Regions from separate parts of the Brevibacterium salitolerans genome, predicted to be linked through region 3. Evidence: predicted binding sites of a transcription regulator. Region 3 holds the regulator's gene; each other region holds the start of a gene.
What was found. The regulator HspR, encoded in region 3, represses chaperone genes until heat shock. The targets are predictions, from matches to a motif close to AAGTTGAGTCNNNNNGACTCAACTT.
Positions count from the first base shown of each region.

Region 1: a site for HspR is predicted at 3,776-3,800, ahead of ABD240_RS16915 (Hsp20/alpha crystallin family protein). Genes of this name have one in related genera too.
Region 2: a site for HspR is predicted at 5,845-5,869, ahead of clpB (ATP-dependent chaperone ClpB). Genes of this name have one in related genera too.

Region 1 is NZ_BAAAPZ010000020.1:17,441-25,283, forward strand. It holds gene ABD240_RS16910 (DUF7507 domain-containing protein) at 1-3,392, opposite strand, end outside; gene ABD240_RS16915 (Hsp20/alpha crystallin family protein) at 3,866-4,333, shown strand; gene ABD240_RS16920 (class I SAM-dependent methyltransferase) at 4,284-5,174, opposite strand; gene ABD240_RS16925 (Ldh family oxidoreductase) at 5,171-6,256, opposite strand; gene ABD240_RS16930 (aspartate aminotransferase type Ic) at 6,320-7,651, shown strand; gene ABD240_RS16935 (dicarboxylate/amino acid:cation symporter) at 7,727-7,843, shown strand, end outside.
Region 2 is NZ_BAAAPZ010000006.1:119,438-127,280, reverse strand. It holds gene ABD240_RS08630 (ATP-binding cassette domain-containing protein) at 1-515, opposite strand, end outside; gene ABD240_RS08625 (GntR family transcriptional regulator) at 798-1,568, shown strand; gene ABD240_RS08620 (MFS transporter) at 1,583-2,923, shown strand; gene clpB (ATP-dependent chaperone ClpB) at 3,168-5,792, opposite strand; gene ABD240_RS08610 (sugar transferase) at 6,161-7,612, shown strand; gene ABD240_RS08605 (hypothetical protein) at 7,775-7,843, opposite strand, start outside.
Region 3 is NZ_BAAAPZ010000003.1:55,295-63,137, forward strand. It holds gene ABD240_RS04925 (signal peptidase I) at 1-53, shown strand, start outside; gene ABD240_RS04930 (hypothetical protein) at 209-700, shown strand; gene ABD240_RS04935 (hypothetical protein) at 734-1,498, opposite strand; gene dnaK (molecular chaperone DnaK) at 1,868-3,721, shown strand; gene ABD240_RS04945 (nucleotide exchange factor GrpE) at 3,718-4,422, shown strand; gene ABD240_RS04950 (DnaJ C-terminal domain-containing protein) at 4,562-5,590, shown strand; gene ABD240_RS04955 (heat shock protein transcriptional repressor HspR) at 5,597-6,031, shown strand; gene ABD240_RS04960 (maleylpyruvate isomerase N-terminal domain-containing protein) at 6,133-7,005, opposite strand; gene ABD240_RS04965 (DASS family sodium-coupled anion symporter) at 7,055-7,843, opposite strand, start outside.

The DNA.
Region 1 (7,843 bases), on a different contig from region 3:
AGCGTCACATTTCCGGTGTTCGTGACCTCGAACGAGTAGGTGATGTCCTCGCCCACGATCAGCTCATCGGTATCGACGCTCTTCACCAGCTCCAGGCCAGGCTGCGGATCCGCCGGGATGGTGCTCTCGCCCGGAGGCGATTCCACCGTCCCACCGTCCGGGGGCGAGCCGGTGCCAATCGCCGTGTTGCGCAGGCTGCCACTGTCCACATCGGCCTGCACCACCTCGTAACTCGCGGTACAGGTCACCGACTCACCCGGCGCGAGCGTGACACTGTCTTCAGCACAGGTCACGACCGGCATCTCGCCGGCACCGGAGAACTCACCCTCCTCGACCCGCACGTCCGTAAGCGTGACGTTGCCGGTGTTCGTCGCCATCAGCGAGTAGGTAATGGTCTCGCCCGCGACGAGAGTGTCCGAATCCGCGGTCTTGACCACTTCGAGACCCGGATTCTGTTCCGCAGGCACCCGCACCTGCGAGGGGTCGGAGGTCACCGCTTCCCCCTCGGGCGGCGTGCCCTGTGCGGTCGCAGTGTTCTCGAGCGAACCGCGATCCACATCCTCGGCGGTCGCCGTATAGGTCGCGGTGCAGTTCACCGATTCGCCCGGGGCAATCGTCGTAGGCTCCGCAGGGCACACGATCTCCGAGAGCTCACCCGTGCCACTGAAGTCGCCCTCCGTAACCGCGAGGTCCGACAGCGACACGTTGCCGGTGTTCGTGATCGCGAAGGAGTAGGTGATCTCGTCACCCACGTCGTAGGAGTCCGGCGCCGCGGTCTTGACCAGGCCCACGGCCGGGGTCTGTTCTGCAGGCACCTGGACCTCGTTGGACTCGCTCGTCACCGGATCGTCCGGCTGCGGCGGGGTGCCGGTCGCCGTCGCGACGTTACGGATGGAACCGCGGTCCACATCGTCCTGGGTGACCGTATACGTGGCTGAGCACCACACCACGGCTCCCGGCTCCAGAGCTGGGGTGCCGTCCTCGCAGACCGGTTCGGAGAGCTCGCCCGCACCGCTGAAATCACTGTCGTCGATGGAGATGTCGCGGAGCGTGACATCGCCCGTGTTCTGCACCCGGAACCAGTAGGTGATCTCCTCGCCCTCGACGAGATCCTCTGACGCCGTCGACTTCTCGATGGACAGACCGGGATCAGGGTCGTTGGGGGTTCGCACCGTCGATTCGTCTGTCGGCGGCTCACCGCTGGGCGGAGTGCCGGTGACGCTGGCCGTGTTCTCGAGAGTGCCGCTGTCGACGTCCTCCTGTGTCACCGTATACGTCGCCGTGCACGTGACTGAGGTCAGAGGCGCCAGCCCGTTCGGCAGCGCCGGGCAGCTGATCTCCGACATCTCACCCGTACCGGTGAACTCGCCCTCATTCACGACGATGTCATGAAGTGTCACATTTCCCGTATTCTCGACGACGAAGGAGTAGACGATCTCATCGCCGAGTTCGAGGTCAGTCGTGTCCGCGGATTTGGTGATCGCGATGCCCGGGGCCGGGTCAACCGTCACCTCGGCTTCGTCGGGGTCCGAGACGACAGGATCGTCCCCACCCGGCGGCACGCCCTGCGCGGTCGCAGTGTTCGCAATGGAGCCGCGGTCGATATCGGCCTGCTGCACCGTATAGGTCGCGGTACAGGTCACCGCATCTCCGGGTGCCAGCGCTCCTGCCCCGGCCGGGCAGGAGACCTCCGAGAGCTCCCCGGCACCGGTCCACTCAGTCTCGTTGATGACAATATCGCTGAGCGTGACATTGCCGGTGTTCGTCACTGCGAAGGAGTAGGTGATGCGGCGGCCGAGCTCCAGGGTGTCCCGGTTCGCGGTCTTCTCGATCGTGAGCGCCGGAACCGGTTCGAAGGGGATCTGCGCGCTGTCGTCCTCCGAGCGGACGGGGTCGCCCTCACCCGGAGGCGCGCCGTTCGCGTGTGCGGTGTTCTCGACTGAGCCCTGGTCGATATCAGCCTGTGTAAGCGTATACGTCGCAGTACACGTCACCGAATCGCCCGGTGCGAGCGCGTCGGCATCCGCAGGGCAGGTCACCTGCGGGACATCCCCGTTGCCGGTGAACTCGGTCTCCTCGATCTCGACCGGGGACAGCGTGACGTTGCCGGTGTTCGTCACCGCGAAGGAGTATGTCACTTCCTCTCCTGCAGCGAACTCGCCGTCGACCGTTTTCTCCATCGCAAGCGAGGGATCCGCGGCAGCGGTGACCTCGGCGCTGGACTCGTTCGAGGTCGGGTCCGGCGCAGAGCCCGGTGCGGTCGCCGTCGCCGTCGCCGTGTTCGTGATCGAACCGGCGTCGACATCTGCCTGCGTCGCGGTGTAGGTACCGGTGCAGGTCACCGACTCCCCGATTCCGAGCGTCCCTGCCGGACATGTGATCTCCGGCGCGTCGCCGGTACCGGAGAACTGTGTCTCGTTGATCTGCGGGTCAGTCAGCTCGGTCTCCCCCGTGTTCGTCACCTCGAAGGAGTAGGCGATCTCCTCACCGGCCGCGCTGATCTCCGTAGGCGAGGCGCTCTTCTCAAGCTCCAGGCCCGGTTCCGCCGGCGTCACCCCGAGGATCTGGCCCCAGTAGTCGAGGTTCGTACCTGTGCCCTCGTAGCCGAAGGTGAAGGTCAGCTCAGTGATCGTCGGTGAGTCGGTCGCAACGAGGTAGGCGCCGCAGCCGAACGTGCCGCAGCTCGTCGCATTCGCGATGCTCGTGCCGCGATAGCTATTGGGGTTGATGAGCCCGATGGTGGAACCGCTGCCCTTGATCTCCATCCGCGGAGACTGCGAGTTCGCAGAGTCCAGGGCGAACGTCCCGTTCTGGACCGTCATGGGGTGGTTCTTGAAGCTCGTTGCACGGGAGTTGCCATCGCCGACTGCTGCACCGAAATCGGTCACATACAGAATCGGGTTCTTCACCGGCCTGTCAAAGCGGTAGGTGGTCACGCCACAGCCATCGACTGCAGTGTTCGTGCAATTCTGCGAACCGAAGCGCAGCGCCGCAGTTCTCGTATTCGGGATGTATGAAGGGCGGGGGCCAGTGAAGATCGGGTCGCCGCCCGAGTTGCCCCAGTACGATGTGCCCGCGCCGGACAACGTCATCGTCACGCCGACGCCGCTGGCAGTGGTGCCGCGCGCAGTGTTGCCGCTGATCTGCCAGGACTGCGGGTATTCGGAACCTACTGGCACCGCTTGCGCGTCTTGCGCCCCTCTGTCGACGACAACCAGCATCGCGGCAACCAGCAGGAGCGCGACGAAGGCAGCGATCGGTCTGCCTATTCGCCTCCTCCACGGTCCCCGCGCCAGGCGAATCAACATACTCATCAGTAGCGCCCTCCCAACTATGCGTGCCGCTACTGGCCGGGGGAGAGCAGAAGCATCCGCCGACACGGTCGCGACCATCGGTCACCCCCAAAATTAGAGCAAGATCACACACTCGGTCAATTGTCAGGATTCCAGTTGGAGCGCAGAGACCGCAGAACGACACCTGCCTACTCCCGGCCCTTGCGGGTGCGACTCCCCCCGTGAAGAACGCTCGCAGAGCCCGCCTCCCTCGGCACCTCCACCCGCACGCACCCCTACGCACTCCCCCCCCCCCCCCCACGTTTGCACAAGCGATCGAGCATATGGGATTCCAGCAGAACAAGCGCTTCTACGCTGGAGAAGGAACGGGACCTCTCATGCATCAGCCCATCCGGGACGCACGTCCGTATGTGCGCGCCTTAGATCCGGTTTCCGCGCAGTGAAAGCTCAGCCACGTCCCAGCTTCCAAGGGAATGCGCACCCGGTTGAGTGCGTTAGGCTCAATGTAAGCGCGGTGAGGCCGCTCAAGGACCTCATCGCGGACCTGAGAACGGAAAGGGAGGACCTCCACCATGGCAACTGCTTCGTTCAACCCCCTGCGCGATCTCGACCGCTTCTTCACGGACGTGACCCGCACCCCCAACTCCCTGGCCCTGCCGATGGACCTCTACCGCGAGGGCGAGACGTTCGTCGCACGCATCGACATGGCCGGCGTGGATCCGGCGAGCATCGACGTGGACGTCGAGGACCGCACGCTCACGGTGCGCGCCGAGCGCACCGCCTCGGCTCCGGGCGCGGACGTCAAGTGGCTCACGAGGGAACGCGCGACGGGCACCTTCGCCCGCCAGCTCACCCTCGGCAACCGGGTGGCCGTCGACAAGATCACGGCGGACTACTCGGACGGCGTCCTCACCCTCACGATCCCCGTCGCCGACGAGGCGAAGCCGCGCAAGATCGCAGTGGCGCACTCCCACGGAGGCTCCGAGGTCCTCACCTCCCGCGCGGAGGAGAAGCCTGCGGAGACGAAGCCGGCGGAGTGATCGCCGCGGCGTAGGCCAGGCAGACATAGGGGAGCTCGTAGACCACGGGCTCCCCTTCCGTCTGCCCGCGCACGTCCACCGCACCCGAGGCCGCCGCGAGCTCCAGCCCCTCGCCGGCCAGGAACTCCCGGAGGTTGGCCTCGACCCGCGCACGGATCCGCTCGTCGCTGCGCAGCCAGTAGGTGCGCGTGGCCGCGAGTGCCACCACCTCGTCCACCGTCACCGGCGTGGTGAAGCGGAACTCCCCCGTCCGGACGGGACCCATGCCCGTGAGCTCTGGCCTCCATTCCGGCCGGTACACGTCACCGGCGTGCATGATCCTGCTGAGCCGGAGCACCCAGTCGGTGCGCACGTCGAGCTGGTTGAGCACGACGACCGCCGCCCCGGGCGCGCTCAGCACACGCCTGAACTCCGCCGAGGCCGCCTCGGGGTCCATCCAGTGCCAGGCCTGGGCGACGGTGACGAGGGAGGCGCTCCCGCTCGCCACGGGCAGATCCTCCGCCGTGCCGAGCACCGCCGGATCCGGGTGCAGCGTGAGGAGGTCCGGATCCGGATCCACCCCGAGCACCTCCCAGCCCCGGGCGCGCAGACCGGCGCCGAACAGCCCGGTCCCGGCGCCCACGTCGACGGCGCGGCCGGGCCCGGTGAGCCCGGCCTCGGCGAGGATCTCCCCGATCCACTCGTAGACCGCCTCCGGATAGCGGGGCCGGACCCGGTGGTAGAGCTCGGCCGCACCGCCGAAGACCGTGCCTCTGCTCCGCGCCTGCGCGTCGAGGCGCGGACTGCGCGCTCGCTGCCCGGTCCCCGCCCAGTCCCCTCCTCCCGTGGAGGTCCCGGTCACTGCTGCGGGGCCAGGGTGAACTCCGCGCCCACGCGCCCGCAGAGCTCGCGGAGGCCGTCGACGAGCGCGTCCGCCAGCGGGATGCCCTCGCGCGAGCGCTCCTCGCGGGTGAGGAAGTCGCGGTCGCCGGTGGCCTGCACCGGCCGCTGCGGGTCCGTGGGCTCCATGGCGCGGATGGTGTTCCGCAGCTCGCGCACGTACTCGCCCGCCTCGGCGGGCGCCCCGAAGAACGCCGGGTCGATCGCAAGGAAGAAGTAGCCGATGTCCTGGTAGCCGTCCACGTTGCCGGGCTGGCCCGCGCCGGAGAGCGCGGCGGAGAGGATCTGGACCATGGTGGCCAGCGCAGAGCCCTTGTGCCCGCCCCCGAAGAACGTCTCGCCGCCCAGCGGGAGCAGCCCCACTCCCCCGTCCTTGCCGAACTCCAGCCGCTCGTAGACCTCCGCGGCGTCGTAGACGGGGTTGCCGTCCGGGTCCGCCACCCACTCGGACGGCAACGGCTCGCCCTTGAGGCCGTAGACCTTCACCTTGTTGAGAGGGACGACGCTGGTGGCCATGTCCACGAGGACGGGATTCTCACCCGGCACGGGTGCGGCGAAGGCGATGGGATTGGTGCCCATGAGCGGGAACCGCGCGCCGTGCGGGATCTGCAGGGCGTTGGCGGTGGAGCACAGGGAGATGCCCATGAGGCCGGCGTCCGCGGCCATGCGGGCGTAATAGCCCGCCGCACCGTAGTGGTTGGAGCGATTGACCACGCCGATCCCCACACCGAACGACTGCGCCGCCTCGATCGCCTTCGTCATCGCCAGGTGCGCTCCGGTGTGGCCGAAGGTGCGCATGCCGTCGATCCGGGCGACGGCGCCCGCGGCGTGGGCGACGACCGGCTGGGCATCGGGGACGAGGTTCCCGTTGGCGACCTCCGCGGCATAGTAGGGGAGCATGGAGATCCCGTGGGAGTCGACCCCCATGAGATCCGTGTCGTACATGACCTCCGTGCAGATCTCACGGGTGCGGGGATCCGCCCCCAGACCCTGCAGCACGGAGTCGATCTGGGCACGGACGGTGTGGGGTGCGTAGCGCTTCATGGGACCCAAGGGTATCGAGACCCCGATCACGCCGGCGAGGCGTTCATTCACTAAGATGGCCGCATGTCCGTAAGCGATGCATCCGCCTCCCCCGCCGCGCACTCCCCCTCCTCCGACGCCGCCGCAGACCCCGCCTCACAGCTGGCCGCCGCGAGCGCCGAGTACGAACGCCTGGCCGCGGCCGGGCTCTCCCTCGACATCACCCGCGGCAAGCCCTCGGCCGCGCAGCTCGATCTCTCCGACGGCCTGCTCAGCTGCGTCGACGGTGAGAGCTTCCGTGCGGCGGACGGCACGGACACCCGCAACTACGGCGGAGCCGCGGGCCTGCGCGAGCTGCGGGAGATCTTCGCCCCGCTGCTGCAGGCGCCCGTGGACCAGCTCCTCGCGCAGGGCAACTCCTCGCTCACGCTCATGAAGGACGCGCTCACGTTCGCCCTGCTCCACGGGCGGCCGGACTCGCCCGCACCCTGGGCCGCCGAGGCCGTCCGCACCGGCGCGCCTCCCCGGTTCCTGTGCCCGGTCCCCGGCTACGACCGGCACTTCGGCCTCGCGGAGGCTCTCGGGTTCGAGCTGGTGCCCGTGTCCGCGGACGCCGAGGGTCCGGACCCGGAGCAGGTGGCGGCACTCACCGCGGAGGATCCGAGCATCAAGGGCATCTGGCTCGTGCCGGTGCACTCCAACCCCACGGGGGTGTCGATCTCACCCGCACGCGCGCGTACGCTGCTGGCACTGGAGACGGCCGCACCGGACTTCACCGTGATGTGGGACAACGCCTACGCCCTCCACCACCTGCGCGAGCCGCACCCGGAGCCGGTGGACGTCCTCGCCCTCGCCGCTGAGGCCGGTCGCCCCGACAGGGTGCTCACCTTCGCCTCCACCTCCAAGATCACCCACGCCGGTGCCGGCGTGGCCTTCTTCGCCGCCTCGCCGGCCATGACGGACTGGTTCCTCACCCACACCGGTGCCGGTTCGATCGGACCGGACAAGGTCAATCAGCTGCGCCACGCACGGTTCTTCGGCTCCAGCGAGGGCGTGCTCGCGCACATGCGACGTCATGCCGCCCTGCTCGCCCCCAAGTTCGCGGCGGTGGACGCGGTCTTCTCCCGCGTGCTGGGACCCGAGGACCTGGCCGCCTGGACCAATCCCGGCGGCGGCTACTTCATCACCCTCGCCGTCTCCCCCGGCACCGCGTCCCGCGTCGTCAAGCTCGCCGGGGAGGCCGGGGTCAAGCTCACTCCCGCGGGGGCCACGCATCCGTACGGCCTGGACCCGGATGACGCGATCATCCGCGTCGCCCCGTCGATGCCGCCGCTGGAGGAGGTCGAGACAGCCGCAGAGGTGGTGGCCGCCTGCGTGCGGCTGGCGACTCTCGAAGCGCGGGCCTCGGGCGTCTGAGGCCCTGCGCGGCCGCCCTGTGACTTCCGCGTCATCTGGTTGAAATCTGGACCACCTGCGGCCTAGGCTCGCCCGGTGACTTCGTCGACCTCCGCCGCAGCGGCACAGCGCAGCAGCCGCAACCCCTTCGCCCTCGTCGCCCGGATCCCGTTCGGCTGGCAGGTCCTCGCGGGCCTCGTGCTCGGCGTGGTG
Region 2 (7,843 bases), on a different contig from region 3:
AATCCGCTGAGGGCGCTCGCGACGTCGTCGAGGAGAACGACGCTGCTCCCCTCGTGCGCGACGCGGACCATCTCCACCAGCGCGATCTCCGCATCGCTCAGGCTCCCGATGCGCTCGGCACCGGTGAAGTCGAGGCCGTGCGCCGCGAACGCCTGCTGTGCCGCCGCACGGCGATCCGCGGGCATCGCCTCCTCCGGCATGTGCCTGTAGAGCGCCTCCGCGGTGAGCAGCGGTGCCGGGATCCGCGGATGCTGGGCGACGGTGCTGATTCCCGCGGCGAGCGCCTCCGACTCGTCACGCGGGGAGACGGGCTCACCGTGCACGCACAGTCGTCCCGCAGCCGGCGGCCGCCTGCCGCTCGCGGCCTCGATGAGCGCGGACGTGCCCGCACCGTTCGCCCCGACGAGGGCGACGACCTCCCCCGCGCGGAGGTCCATGTCCACGTTCCGCAGCCGCGTGCGCCGCCCTTCCCCCACCGTGAGCCCGGTCATCCCCAGCACCGCTGCCGTATCCACCCGGCATCACCCTCTCCCGCAGAAACCGCGTCCGCTCCGCCGCCACTGCGATTCTATGGCGGCAGGACGGCGTACCGCCCCGGGTCGGCACCGGGCGAATGACGCACCGCCGCCGGCGAACGACACCGAGCGAGGAGCACACGGAAGACACCACCCCGGGGCGACGGCGCGCTCACCGGGACGACGGCAGTGTCGGACTCACCGGTACGACAGCGGCAGTGCCGCATGCCGCCCGTTCGGGTGCGGACACTTTTTGGTATACCGAATGCTATGGTGGCGCGCATGGAATCCCCCATGCTCCCCTCCGGCGATGAGGACTCCGAGGTCGCCCGCGTCACGCTGCAGCTGCGTGAGCAGATCCTCGACGGCGTCCGCGCCCCCGGCAGCCGCCTCGTCGAGCGCAGTCTGGCCGAGGAGCTCGCTGTGAGCCGGGTTCCGGTGCGCGAGGCTCTCAGGACGCTCGCGGCGGAAGGACTGGTGACGCTCCGGCCGCGCACCTGGGCCACCGTCCGCGTCTTCGCCCCGGAGGACATCGCCGACCTCATCGAGGTGCGCCGCCTCTGGGAGGCCCGCGCCTTCCGCCTGGCCGCGCTCCGCCGCACACCTGCGGGCCTGGCGCGCCTGCGCGCCGCACTGCGCGCTCAGGCCGAGGCCGCCGGGCGCGGAGACGCGATCCGCGCCCGCCGCGCGGCCGCCGATTTCCACGCGATCGTGCTGGAGCTGGCCGGGAACCACCTGCTGCGCGAACTCGGGCAGACCCTCAACAGTCGCATGCGCTGGCTCCTGGCGCAGCATGACGACCTCGCGCACATGACCGCGGAGCACCGCGCCCTCTGCGAGGCCATCGAGGAACAGGACGCCGAGGCCGCCGGCCGTCTGGGCGCCGCTCACCTGCACAGCAGCCTGCGCCACCTCGCACCGGATGCCGCCGAGGCCGCCCGCACCCGCCTGGCCGACCACCCGGGCGGCCTCGCCCGTCCAGGCCGGACGGACGGCGACACCGCCCACTCGCATGAGACCTCCCTCCGGGAAGACGACAGAGCCGCACAGTGAACCAGAGCCGCACAGTGAACCGACCGCATCCGCACCGCACCCCACTCGACGCACTCGCCCTCATCAGCCTCGCTCTGCTGGCAATCTGCCTGCGCCCTGCGGCCACGGCCGTGGGCCCCGTCCTGGAGGAGATCCAGACCGCCTTCGGACTGCACGGCTGGCAGACCGGACTGCTCACCGCCATGCCCGGGTTCGCCTTCGCCGTGTTCGGGGCCTTCTCCTTCGTGCTGCTCCGCCGGCTCGGGCTGTTCTGGTCGCTGGCGGCCGCGAGCGCGGCGATCGGCGCGGGACTGCTCCTCCGGATCTTCGCCGGGGGCTGGTGGGGCTTCGCGGCCTTCACCACGCTCGCCCTCGCCGGCATGGCCCTGGGCAACGTGCTCCTGCCGGTCTTCGCGAAGGCCCGCTTCCCGCAGCGGCAGTCGCTGGCCGTCACCCTGTTCACGGTGAGTCTGGGGCTCGGTTCGACGCTGCCGGCGCTGTTCACCGCCCCGCTCACGGCGGCCTCGGGAGGCTGGCAGCTGGGACTGGGCATCTGGACCGTCCTCCCGCTCATGGCGCTCCTCTCCTGGTTCGCCTTCAGGAAGGCGGCGTTCCCGCCCGAGGCCGCTCCCCAGGACGAGGTCCGAGGCGCCCACCTGCCCGCAGACGCACCCACGGCTCCCACGGACGGCGCACCACCTGCGTCCGCGAACGGCGGCGAAGGCTCCGGCGCGCCCGCGGAGCCCGGCGAAGGCTCCGCACGGAAGCAGGCACCCGGCGTGGTGCGCTCACGCGGCGTCTGGCTGCTCACGCTGTTCTTCGGGCTGCAGTCGCTGCACGCGTACACCCACTTCGGCTGGGTCGCGCAGATCTACCGCGATTCCGGGCTCTCCGCCGTCGAGGCCGGGTTCATGATCACCCTCATCATCGCGGTGGGCATCCCCGGCGGCTTCATCGCCCCGCTCATCGTCGTGCGCCGCTGGCACACCCGCACCGTGCTGGGCTGCTACGGGGCGATCTCCGCCGCCGGCTACACGGGGCTCCTCCTGGCCCCCACCTCTCTCCCGTGGCTCTGGGCGCTGTGCCTGGCGGTCGGGGCTCTCTCGTTCCCCTCCGCCCTCGCACTCATCAGCGCCCGCACCCGCGATCCGGAGATCACGGCCCGGGTGTCCGCCTTCGTGCAGTCCGCAGGCTACCTGTTCGCCGCCGGCGGCCCGCTGCTCATCGGCATGGTGCTGGCCCGCACCGGCAGCTGGGACGTGCCCCTGCTCGGGCTCGTCGTCCTCGCCCTCGCGATGGGTGCGGCGGGCGTGCTGGCGGGATCCCCGCGCCCGCTCGACCCGGAGCTCGGCGGAACAGCCCGGACGCGGCTGTAGGACATCGGCTCCGCACCGGGCGAGGCCGTCTCCGGCCCTGCCCGGCCGTGACGGCGCCGGCCGAGGCGCGGTGACCCGCACCTCGGCCGCCCGGACCATGTGGAGACGCGGAGGAGCCGGGGAGAGCACGCGCTCTCCCCGGCTCCTCCGCAGGGATTCCTCCGGCCGGTGCCGGCCGGTGCCGGCCTGCCCGCGGACGTCAGCTGCCCGGGCTCACCCGCCGGGCTCGTCACCCCGGCCCGGCTCACCGCACGGTGCTGAGCCTCAGGCCCTGCTCCTCGAAGGCCTCGGGCCGGTCCACCGTCACGGTGTCGCCGTCGCGCACCTCGCCCGCCAGGATCTCCTTGGCCAGCCTGTCGCCGATCTCCCGCTGCACCAGGCGACGGAGCGGGCGAGCGCCGTAGGCGGGGTCGTAGCCCTCCATCGCCAGCCAGTCCTTGGCCGCCGCGGTGGCCTGCAGGGTGATGCGCCGCTCCGCGAGCCGCTGCTGCATCTCCGCGATCTGCAGATCCACGATCCGGCTGAGCTCCGCGGTGCTGAGCGCGTCGAAGAGCACGACGTCGTCCAGCCGGTTGAGGAACTCCGGCTTGAAGGCCATGTGCACGACCTCCATCACCTTGGACCTCTGCTCCTCCTGCGTGAGCGACTGGTCCACGAGGAACTGCGAGCCCAGGTTGGAGGTGAGGATGAGGATCGTGTTGCGGAAGTCCACGGTCCTGCCCTGCCCGTCCGTGAGCCTGCCGTCGTCGAGCACCTGCAGGAGGATGTCGAAGACGTCCGGGTGCGCCTTCTCCACCTCGTCCAGCAGGACGACGGAGTACGGCCTGCGCCGCACGGCCTCGGTGAGCTGACCGCCGGATTCGTAGCCCACGTATCCGGGAGGCGCACCCACGAGCCGGGACACCGAGTGCTTCTCCCCGTACTCGCTCATGTCGATGCGCACCAGCGCACGCTCGTCGTCGAAGAGGAAGTCCGCGAGGGACTTCGCCAGCTCCGTCTTGCCCACACCGGTGGGGCCGAGGAACAGGAACGAACCGGTGGGCCTGTCCGGATCGGACACACCCGCGCGCGAACGCCGGATCGCATCCGAGACGGACTGCACCGCCGCCTTCTGCCCGATCAGCCGCTCACCGATCACGTCCTCCGCGTGAAGGAGCTTCTCCCGCTCCCCCTGCAGCAGACGGCCGGCGGGGATGCCGGTCCAGGCGGCGACCACCTCGGCGATGTCGTCGGCGCGCACCTGCTCGTTCACCATGGGCCGGTCGGAGCCGTCCTCCTGGTCCTCGCCCGAGGCCTCGGCGGCCTGCGCTGCGGCCTCGGCTGCGGCGATCTCCTTCTCCACGGCGGGGATCTCGCCGTAGAGCAGCCGCGAGGCGGTCTCCAGGTCCGTCTCCCGCGTGGCGATCTCCGCCTGCGAACGCAGGTCGTCGAGCTTCTTCCTCAGCTCGCCCACGCGGTTGAGATCCGCGCGCTGGCGCTCCCAGACCGCATTGAGGCGGCCGAGCTCCTCCTGCTTGTCCGCGAGGTCCGCCTGCAGCGCCTCGAGGCGCTCCTTCGACGCGGCGTCGGACTCCTGCGAGAGTGCGAGCTCCTCCATCTTCAGCCGGTCCACCACACGGCGGAGCTCGTCGATCTCGATGGGAGCGGAGTCGATCTCCATCCGCAGGCGCGAGGCCGCCTCGTCCACCAGGTCGATCGCCTTGTCCGGCAGCTGCCGGTCCGGGATGTAGCGGTGGGACAGGGAGGCCGCGGCCACGAGCGCGGAGTCCGCGATGGTGACCTGGTGGTGGGCCTCGTAGCGCTCCTTGAGACCGCGGAGGATCGCCACGGTGTCCTCGACGCTGGGCTCGCCCACGAACACCTGCTGGAACCGGCGCTCCAAGGCGGGGTCCTTCTCGATGTTCTCGCGGAACTCGTCCAGGGTGGTCGCACCGATCATGCGCAGCTCGCCGCGGGCCAGCATGGGCTTGAGCATGTTGCCGGCGTCCATGCTGGAGTCCCCTCCGGCACCGGCGCCCACGACCGTGTGGATCTCGTCGATGAACGTGATGACCTCACCGTCGGAGCCCTTGATCTCCTCCAGCACGGCCTTGAGGCGCTCCTCGAACTCACCGCGGTACTTGGCGCCCGCCACCATGGCGGAGAGGTCGAGGCTGATGAGCTGCTTGTTGCGCAGGGACTCCGGCACGTCGCCGGCGACGATCCGCTGCGCGAGCCCCTCGACCACGGCGGTCTTGCCGACGCCGGGCTCGCCGATGAGGACGGGGTTGTTCTTGGTGCGGCGGCTGAGCACCTGCACCACACGGCGGATCTCCGAGTCGCGGCCGATCACCGGATCGAGCTTCCGCTCCCGTGCGGCCGCCGTGAGGTCCACGCCGTACTTCTCCAGCGCCTGGAAGGTGGACTCCGGATCCTCGCTCGTCACCTTCTTCCCGCCGCGCACCTGCGGGAGGACCGCGAGCAGGGCCTCTCGGGTGGCCCCGGCGCTCTTCATCGCCTGACCCACCTCACCCTGCTCCGCCGCGGCCCCCAGCAGGAGGTGCTCCGTGGAGACGAAGGTGTCGCCCAGGGCCTGCATCTCCTGCTCCGCGGCATTCAGCAGCGCCATGGCCGGGCGGGAGAGGCCGGGCCGGCTCACGGACTGCCCGGAGACCGTGGGCTGCGCGGCGAGGATCCGCTCCGCGGCGGCGCGCAGGGGCGCGGCCTGCGCGCCCGCGGCCTCCAGCAGGGAGACCGCGATGCTCTCCGGCTGCGCGAGCAGCTGCATGAGGATGTGCGCGGGCTCGATCTGGCCGTGGCCGCGCGCCACGGCGTCCTGGGCCGCTGCGGCCAGGACCTCCTGGGACTTGGTGGTGAACTTGGCTTCCATGAGGACTCCGTTCTGCTCTGGTGTCTGTGCGTATGCCAGGTCAACAGGAACAAAGTTGAGTCTATTCCACTCAAGGGGAGAATTCGTCGGCCGCAGCGCGCGAACGCACCCTGGATCGCAGGCACTGCGCTGCGCGCGTCGCCGTCCTCCCGGAATGCGTCACCATGCGTCCGGATCCCGCCATCAGGCAACGAAGGGATCACACTTTTCCCCGCATGGGCAGAACCGGTCGTTCCGATATCCAGAAATACCTATACTCGCCCCCAGGCCCCGGCTCTCCGCCGGACAGCCGCATTCGCTCCACTCTCTCAGAGCCACTGTGCGTCACATCTCGTACAGTGGCTCTGACACGCTGTCGAGGAGGCTCGTTGAGAGACGATGTTGAGTCTGCATGGCAGAAGCGTCTGCCGCGCAACGCCTTCATCGGCGATGTCCTGATCATCGTCCTCACGCTCACCGCCGCGCAGGTCGTGCGCTTCAGCGACGAGGACGCACAGCTGGCCGCGGACGATCTCCGCATCGACTACTGGCTCGTCGGAGTGCTGATCGGCGTGCTCTGGGTCCTCGCCCTGAACATCTGGCGTGCCTGGGACATCCGGGTGATCGGCTCCGGGACCCTCGAGTACCAGAGGATCTTCGCGGCCACGCTCGCCGTGTTCGGCGGGGTCGCGATCGTCTCCTACGCGCTGCGCATCGAGCTGGCCCGCGGCTACGTCGCCCTCGCCGCACCCCTGGGCCTCCTCGCCCTGCTGCTGTGGCGCTGGATCTCCCGGAAGCTCATCATCCGCAGGCGCAGCCGCGGCGAGCTCAGCCGCCGTCTCCTCATCATCGGCGGCCCCGCGGAGGTCCTGCAGCTCCACAGGAGCTTCGAACGCACGCCCGGCAGCGGGTATCTGCCCATCGGCGCGGTCCTCCCCGGCTACAGCCTCCACTCACCGGACGGTCAGGAGCTCCCCCTCCCAGTCGTCTCCGTGGAGCGGACCGCGGACGCGATCATGGACAGCATCCTGGAGAACCGCGCGGAGGTCGTCGCGATCACCGGCCACGGGCTCAAACCGCGCACCATGCGCGCGCTCAGCTGGGAGCTCGCCTCCCGGGAGATCTCCCTCGTCCTCGCGCCGGCGCTCACGGACATCGCCGGGCCGCGCATCCACTCCCATCCCGTCGCGGATCTTCCCCTCATCCACGTCTCGACCCCCAAGATCGAAGGCTTCCAGGCAGCGCTCAAGCGCACCTTCGACCTCTTCTGCGCCGCCGTGGGTCTCGTCGTCATCTCCCCGCTGCTGCTCGCCACGGCCATCGCGATCAAGCTGGACGACGGCGGCCCCGTCTTCTACGCGCAGCAGCGCATAGGACGGGGCAACGCACCCTTCACCATGTACAAGTTCCGCTCGATGGCGGTGGACGCGGACGCGAAGGTGGCGGAGCTCAGCGCGCTGCACGGCCAGGACGCCGGCAACGGCGTCCTGTTCAAGATGAAGGACGACCCGCGCATCACCCGGGTGGGCGCATTCATCCGCCGCTACTCCATCGACGAGCTCCCACAGCTGTTCAACGTCCTCCTGGGCACCATGTCCATGGTGGGACCCAGGCCGCCCCTGGAGCGCGAGGTCCTCCAGTACGACCCCTACGCCATGCGCCGGCTCAAGGTCACGCCGGGGATCACCGGACTGTGGCAGGTCGGCGGGCGCTCGGACCTGGACTGGGAGGAGAGCATCCGCCTGGACCTCTACTACGTGGAGAACTGGTCGTTCGTCCAGGACATCATCATCCTCATCCGCACCGTCAAGGTGGTGCTCGCCAAGGAGGGCGCCTATTGAGCCCCACGCATGAGCCCCATGCATGAGTCCCACGCAGCCGGGCGGAGCGCCCCCGCCGCCCAAGTGACGTCTGCGTAGCGGCCGGGGTGGGCGGCCGCTACGCAGACGTCACATCGCGGATGACCGGCGCCGCGGGTTCCCCGGCGCCGCGGCCTGTTCGGGTCACTCGCGAGGGCGCGAGGCGAAGACCTCCGCCTCCACGAGCGCCTCACACGCCTCGAACACCGCAGA
Region 3 (7,843 bases):
AGCCAGACGCGCGAGAGGCCGAGGTTCCTGCTCCACGCTCGGAGGCAACGTGAGCCGGAGGCTGATCCGGGGTCGGAGCGGGATTCGACGCCGGTCCCGGAACCGGATGGAGCCTCGGGGTGGAGGGTGGAGCCGGGGCTCGGCGACGAGACCGGGTCCGGACCCGAGGCGGGGAGCGCGCCTGCGCGCACTGCTGGCGGGCCTCCTGGTGCCCGTACTGCTGTGCGCCGGTCTCGCGCTGCCGCGTCTGGCGGAGGCGACCGAGGCCGGCTGGACGAGGACTGCCGCGGTCCAGGCGGAGGCGAGTGCGCTGACGGTGCCCGCTCCGGCGCTCACCCGCGCGTGCGAGTTCCGGCCCGGACTCCTGGGCCTCGGTGCGAGGGTGCTGATCCACTGGCGACTGCCCGCCGGGTACGCGCTCTCCGATGCGGAGGTGGTGGCCTCGACGAGCGGGCTGGGGTCCGTGCTCGCGCCCCTCACCGGGTTCAGCCTCTCCGGGAGCACCGCCCAGAACTCCGACGGCACCCTGACGACCACGGTTCCCACGAATCTGCTGGGCGGATTGCTCGGACTGGGCAGCGAGCTCGAGATCGCGGTCAGGGTGAAGGGGCCGGGAGGCTGGACCTCGCAGCGTGCGTCGGTGGCGACGAATGCGGGCCTGCTCGCAGGGATCGGCGGCAGCTGCCGCAATCTCTCCTGAGCTGCCTCTTCCCGGAAGCCCTCCGGATCCGAACTAGCGGCGCAGGCGGTAGGACGCCTCGGAGGTCAGCTGCCGCAGGCGGGCTGCGAGCTGGGTGTTCTCCTCGGAGAGCGCGGCGTTCTCCGCCGTGAGCTCGGAGATCCTGTCGGTCTGCTCCTGCTGATGCGACTCCTGCCGGTCCTGCGCCTGCCGGCCAGCGTCCTGCTCTGCGGAGACCCGCGCCTCCGCCTGTGAGAGGCGCTCCTGCAGCTCGTCGTTCCGCGCGCGGAGCTCCGCGGCCTCGGCGCGCAGCTCCTCCGCCACGCCTGCGGCCGCGGCGTTCTCCGTGCGAAGGACTTCGTTCGAGACGGAGAGCTCGGTGAGCATGGCGTTGAGCTCCATGACCTTCGTCTTCAGCTCAACCACCCGGTCGTCCAGCCCCCGCGTGTCACCGGCGACCGGGGCGTCGAGGCCGTCGGCAGCCGGTGCCTCGGTCCGCGGTGCGTTCGCCTCCTCCGGGTGAGCGGGAGCGCCGGCGACCTCCTCCGCGACCTCGGCCTCGGCGGCGGCCTCCGCTTCCGCGACGGCCTCCGCGATGGAGGGCGCGACCGGCTCCTCCACCGGCGCTCCGGCCTCGCGCGCGGCCTCCGCCGTGAGGAAACCGGCGGCGACCAGATCGCCCACCGGTATCTGCCACGCGCCGCCCGGGCCCTTGGCGGCGTGCGGGAAGTCTCCGCGGTCCAGGCTGCGCCTGATCGCGGGACGGGGCGTCTCGCATCTCCGCGCGGCTTCCGTCAGTGTCCAGGTGGTCTCCGCCATTGGCATGTCTTCCTCGGTGGTCCGGCTGATGCCCTCCCCATCCTAGGGTTCCCGGCCTGGGAGACGCCGGGGCGTCCGCCCGAGCCTGCCCGCCGCCCTGCCCGCGTCACCGTCCGCCGCACGGCCTGCCACACCGCCCGGCCCCGCCGCCGGAGCCATCGCCCGTCCGCCACCCTCCCCGCAATCGGTGACGCAACTCACGGAAGAAGTGCGCCTCCGCTGTGGAATAACCCTCGCATCCTGAGAGTTGAGTCAGGTGTACGCAAGATTGGTGAGGCTCCGGTTGACACACCGGGAGCCCCGCACAAGACTTGCACCGGACATTGAGCCGACGAGGCTCAGGCAGAGACGAACAGGAGAGTGACAAGCATGGCTCGTGCAGTCGGCATCGACCTCGGCACCACCAACTCGGTCGTGGCAGTCCTGGAGGGCGGCGACCCCAAGGTCATCGCGAACGCGGAGGGTGCTCGCACCACCCCGTCCGTGGTCGCGGTGAACAAGAACGGCGACTCCCTCGTGGGTGACATCGCCAAGCGTCAGGCCGTCACGAACGTGAAGAACACGGTCGCCTCGGTCAAGCGCCACATGGGCACGGACTGGAAGACGGAGCTGGGCGGCAAGACCCTCTCCGCTCCGGAGATCTCCGCCCGCATCCTGCAGAAGCTCAAGCACGACGCGGAGGAGTACCTGAACGAGGAGGTCACGGACGCCGTCATCACCGTCCCGGCCTACTTCAACGACGCGGAGCGCCAGGCCACCAAGGATGCCGGTGAGATCGCGGGCCTCAACGTCCTGCGCATCATCAACGAGCCCACGGCCGCGGCGCTGGCCTACGGCCTGGAACGCGGCAAGGAGGATGAGCTCATCCTGGTCTTCGACCTCGGCGGCGGCACGTTCGACGTGTCCCTGCTGGAGGTCGGCAAGGACGAGGACGACTTCTCCACCATCCAGGTCCGCGCCACCAGCGGCGACAACAAGCTGGGTGGCGACGACTGGGATCAGCGCATCGTCGACTACCTCATCAAGCAGGTGAAGGACAAGGACGGCGTGGACCTCTCCAAGGACGCCACGGCGCTGCAGCGTCTCAAGGACGCGGCCGAGCAGGCGAAGAAGGAGCTCTCCTCCGCCTCCAGCACCAACATCTCGCTGCAGTACCTCTCCATGAGCCAGGACGGGCCCATCCACCTGGACGAGTCGCTCACCCGCGCCAAGTTCGAGGATCTCACCAAGGACCTCCTCGAGCGGACCAAGAAGCCCTTCGAGGCCGTCATCCGCGACGCCGGCGTGAAGCTCTCGGACATCGACCACGTCGTGCTGGTGGGCGGTTCCACCCGTATGCCGGCCGTCTCGGAGATCGTCACCAAGCTCACCGGCGGCAAGGAGCCCAACAAGGGCGTCAACCCGGATGAGGTCGTGGCGATCGGTGCCGCCGTCCAGGCCGGCGTGCTGAAGGGCGAGCGCAAGGACGTCCTCCTCATCGACGTGACCCCGCTGTCGCTGGGTCTGGAGACCAAGGGCGGCGTGATGACCAAGCTCATCGAGCGCAACACCCCGATCCCCACCAAGCGCAGCGAGACCTTCACGACGGCGGAGGACAACCAGCCCTCCGTGTCCATCCAGGTCTTCCAGGGCGAGCGCGAGTTCACCCGCGACAACAAGGCGCTGGGCACCTTCGAGCTCACGGGCATCGCCCCGGCTCCCCGCGGCGTCCCGCAGATCGAGGTCTCCTTCGACATCGACGCGAACGGCATCGTGCACGTGTCCGCCACGGACAAGGGCACCGGCAAGGAGCAGTCGATGACCATCACGGGCGGTTCCGCACTGCCCAAGGAGGACATCGAGCGCATGGTCCGCGAGGCCGAGGAGCACGCCGAGGAGGACAAGAAGCGGCGCGAGGCGCAGGACGTCCGCAACAACGCGGAGACCCTGGCCTACTCCACGGAGAAGCTCCTCAACGAGAACGAGGACAAGCTCCCGGAGGACGTGAAGTCGGAGATCACGGCTGACGTCGAGAAGGTCAAGGAGGCGCTGAAGGGCGAGGACGACGACGCCGTGAAGTCCGCCTACGATGCGCTGGTCGCCAACCAGCAGAAGATCGGCGAGGCCATCTACGCACAGGGCGGCGACGCCGGTGCCGAGGGTGCCCCGGCTGACGATTCCGCGTCCGCCGAGGACGAGGTCATCGACGCCGAGGTCGTGGACGAGGACGAGGAGAAGAAGTGAGCGAGAACGAGGGAACCCAGGACGGCGGCCCGGGCTTCTCGTTCAGCGACAAGCGTCGGATCGACCCGGAGACGGGCGAGGTCCGGCCGCAGGAGGGCGCAGCGCAGGACGCGGACGAGGCACCCGCCGCATCGGAGGCAGCCGCCTCCGGCGCGGAGGGCGCTCAGCCGGAGCAGAGCCCGGCCGGTGCCGACGCCTCCGACCTGGGCGTCGAGATCCCGGACGACGCCTCGGAGCTGGACGGTGAGCCCGCTGCCGGCACCGGCGAGGAGCTGACCGGCGACGCCAAGCGCGCCGCGGAGGCGCTCGAGGATCTGCAGCGCCTCAACGCGGAGTACGCCGCGTACCGCATGCGTGCGGGCCGCGACCAGGAGCGCGCCCGGGAGGCGGGAGTCGTCTCCGTCGCGGAAGCGCTCATCCCGGTCCTCGACGAGGTGCGGCTGGCGCGGGAGAACGGCGACGTCACCGGACCCTTCGAGGTCCACGTGACCAAGCTGTTCGAGGCGCTGGAGAAGCTGGGCGTCGAACAGTTCGGTGAGGTGGGGGAGGAGTTCGATCCTGCCCACCACGAGGCGCTCATGCAGCAGCCCAGCGAGGAGGTGGACGGACCCACCGTATTCATGGTGATGCAGCCCGGCTACCGGCTGGGTGAGCGAGTGATCCGGGCCGCCCGCGTGGGCGTCCAGCAGCCGGCTGACTGAAGGATTCGGCCACTGACCCGGGCCGGTGCACACCGGCCCGGGTCGTCCATACCGGAGGCGGGTGAGCGGAAGCTCGGCCGCTGCGGGACGGCACACCCGCCGCCCCACGGTGACAAGCATTGACGAAAGGAGGTGCCAGATGAATCAGGGACCTCAGAACGACTGGTTCGAGAAGGACTTCTACAAGGTTCTCGGCGTCTCCTCGGATGCGTCGGACGCGGACATCAAGAAGGCGTACCGGAAGCTCGCCCGCAAGTACCACCCTGACCAGAACCCCGGCGACGAGAAGGCCGAGGCGAAGTTCAAGGAGGTGGGCCAGGCCCACCAGGTGCTCGCGGACCCGGAATCCCGCGAGCAGTACGACCAGGTGCGTCAGATGGGCCGCGGCGCCCGGTTCACCGCAGGCAGCGGGGGCCAGGGCGGCGGAGGATTCGAGGACATCTTCTCCGGCCTCTTCAACCAGGGCGGTGCGCGGGGCACGCGCTACCGCACCACCGGTGCGGGCGGCGACGTCCCGCCGGACCTGGCGGACCTGCTGGGCGGATTCGGCTCCGGCGGCGGGTTCGGAGGCGGATTCGGGGGTTCGCCCTACGGCGGGCACACGCAGGCGCCGATGAAGGGCGGCGACTACAAGGCGTCGACCACACTGAGCTTCACCGAGGCCGCGCAGGGCGCGTCCGTGAAGCTGAACATGCCGGGCGGCAAGCCGCTCACGGTGCGCACCCCGGTGGGCGTGAAGGACGAGCAGAAGGTCCGCATCAAGGGGAAGGGCAAGCCCGGGCCCGGCGGCGGCGAGCCGGGCGACCTCATCCTCACCGTCAAGGTCGAGCCGCACCCGGTCTTCACCCGGGACGGGGACAACCTGCGCATCGAGCTCCCGGTGAGCTTCGACGAAGCCGTGCTGGGCGCGGAGGTGGACGTTCCCACCCTGGGCGGGGCGCCGGTGCGGGTGAAGATCCCCGCGGGCACGCCGTCCGGCCGTGTGCTGCGCGTGCGGGGCAAGGGCATCGAGGGGAAGAAGACCCGCGGTGACCTGCTGGTCACGGTGGAGATCTCCGTGCCCAAGGACCTCTCCGAGGACGCCCTGTCCGCCGTGAGGGCCTACCGTGAGGCCACCGCGGAGTTCGATCCGCGGGCCGGACTGACGGAGCGAGCGAGAAGGGCGTGATCGGTCATGCGCATCTCTTCGAACGCAGCCGTGTACGTCATCTCCGTGGCAGCGGAGCTGGCGGGGATGCATCCGCAGACCCTGCGGCAGTACGACCGGCTGGGACTGGTCACACCGGAGCGCACGGCCGGCCGCGGCAGGCGGTACTCCGCTGAGGACATCGCCAAGCTCCAGCAGGTGCAGCGGCTGAGCCAGGACGAGGGGATCAACCTCGCGGGCATCCGGCGCATCCTCGAGCTGCAGGACGAGCTCGAGGAGACCCGGGCGGAGGTCCGGCGGCTGCGGGAGCGGGCGGACTCCTCTGCGGAGGCCGGCGCTGCGAGCGGCCGGGTGTTCGCCGCCGGGCGGGGAGGAGACGTGTTCTCGATCCTCCGCGGCGAGCGGCCGCGCCGGCGCCGGACGGGTTCGGACCTCGTCATCTACCGGGGCCCGCGCCGCTGACGAGTCCGCCGGTGGGCCGGCGCAGCAGCCTCACGCAGAAGCGGCGGCGTACGGAATGCATATGGCATTCCGTACGCCGCCGCTTTCGCAGGCCCACGGGTTCAGAGCCAGGCGGGCGGTGTGGGGAGGTCGCGGGGAGTGCCGGCGCCGCCCACGCCCTTGTCCGTGCGTTCGGCGGTAGAGCGGGGCCAGCCGCGGCCCATGAGGTAGGAGAGCACCTCGGCAGCCTCACCGCTCACCTCCACCGGTGCCTCGGACGCCTCCGGGGAGGCGGCGTCTGCCGGGGAACCCCCGTCTGAGGAGTTGGCAGCAGGGGAGCCCGCGCCCGAGGCCCCGGCCGGGTTCTCCTCGCCGGTGCGGATCACGAGGTCGCCGTCCCGGTCCGTGAGCGTGAGGACGTAGTGCGTGCGCAGGCCCTTCTTCTCCCAGATGGGTGCGATGTCGCCCAGCAGGCGGTCCACGACAGCGGCCGGGAAGTCCAGCGTCGTCGCACCGATTCCCAGGTCGAGCGCATGGACGAACACCTCACGCGCCCGCAGCCAGGGGATCTCGGCGGCGCGGATGTCGTCCCCGCGCCCGGAGACGACGGTCGCGGACCAGGCCGCGTCGTCCATGCGCGCGAAGTCCCCCTCGAGCTCGGCCACGACCTCGTGCGCGATGGCGATGGCGTCCTCGCCGCTCGTGTGCGCCGCGGACTCCTCGATCTGCGCGTCCCGCTCCGCCCGGGACGGGTACATGGGGTTCTCTGTCCCGGTCCGCGCCCACTCGAGCAGGCGCATGAAGCCCTCCGCGTTGTGGACGACGTGCATCGCCACGTGGACCCGCGACCAGCCGGGCAGGATCGAGGGCTGGGCCATGCCCGCGGGGGAGATCTGGTCGAGCGTCTTGAGGTAGAAGCGCTCTCCCAGGGTGCAGAGGTCGAGGTCTGCGCGGAGCTTCTCCGCGTCGAACGGCGGCGGGGCGTCGAGTGTCATGGTCCCACTCTATGCATTCGGGAAGCGGGAGGGCACCGCCTGCGGACGGTCAGACCAGCCCCACCCACTTCCAGTACGTGGCGGAGAACAGCAGCACCAGCAGGTAGCCGAGCACCGTGAGCGGGATGCCGGTCTTGAGGAACTGCTTGGCGGTGAAGGCCCCGGTCCCGTAGGCGAGCATGTTCTGCGGGGCGGAGATGGGCAGCAGGAAGCCGAAGCTGATGACGAACTGCTGGATGACGACGAATCCGAACCCGCCGTCGGCGGCGCCGGGCAGCGTCGCCGCGAAGGCGATGAACACCGGGATGAGCGCCGAGGCCAGGGCGGTCGCGGAGGCGAACCCCAGGTGGATGAGGATCGTGAAGACGGACATGAGCGCGATCGTCGCCAGGAGCGGCATGCTGCTCAGCCCCAGGGAGCCGAAGACGAGGTTGGACAGCCACGCGGCGGCGCCGGTGCTGAGCAGCAGCGAGCCCAGCGAGATGCCGACCGCGAAGACGATGAGCGTCCCCCAGTTCACCAGGGACTCCACGGTCTTCCAGGAGAAGACTCCCACGCGGGGGAGGAGCATGAAGCCGATCGCGACGAGGGTGATGGTCGAGGAGTCGACGGGGTGGAGGACGCCTTCGGTGGCCCAGGCCAGCAGGAGGACGACTGCCACGGCGATGAGCCGCTTCTCCTTGGCGGTGACCGGCCCCAGTTCCGCGAGCTGGGCGGTGACCGCGGCACGGCCGCCCTCGATCCGCTCCGTCTCCGGCCTGATCGCCCAGCGCATGATGAAGAAGAGCGCGACGGACATGACGACGGACCACGGCGCGGCCCACAGGAACCACTGGCC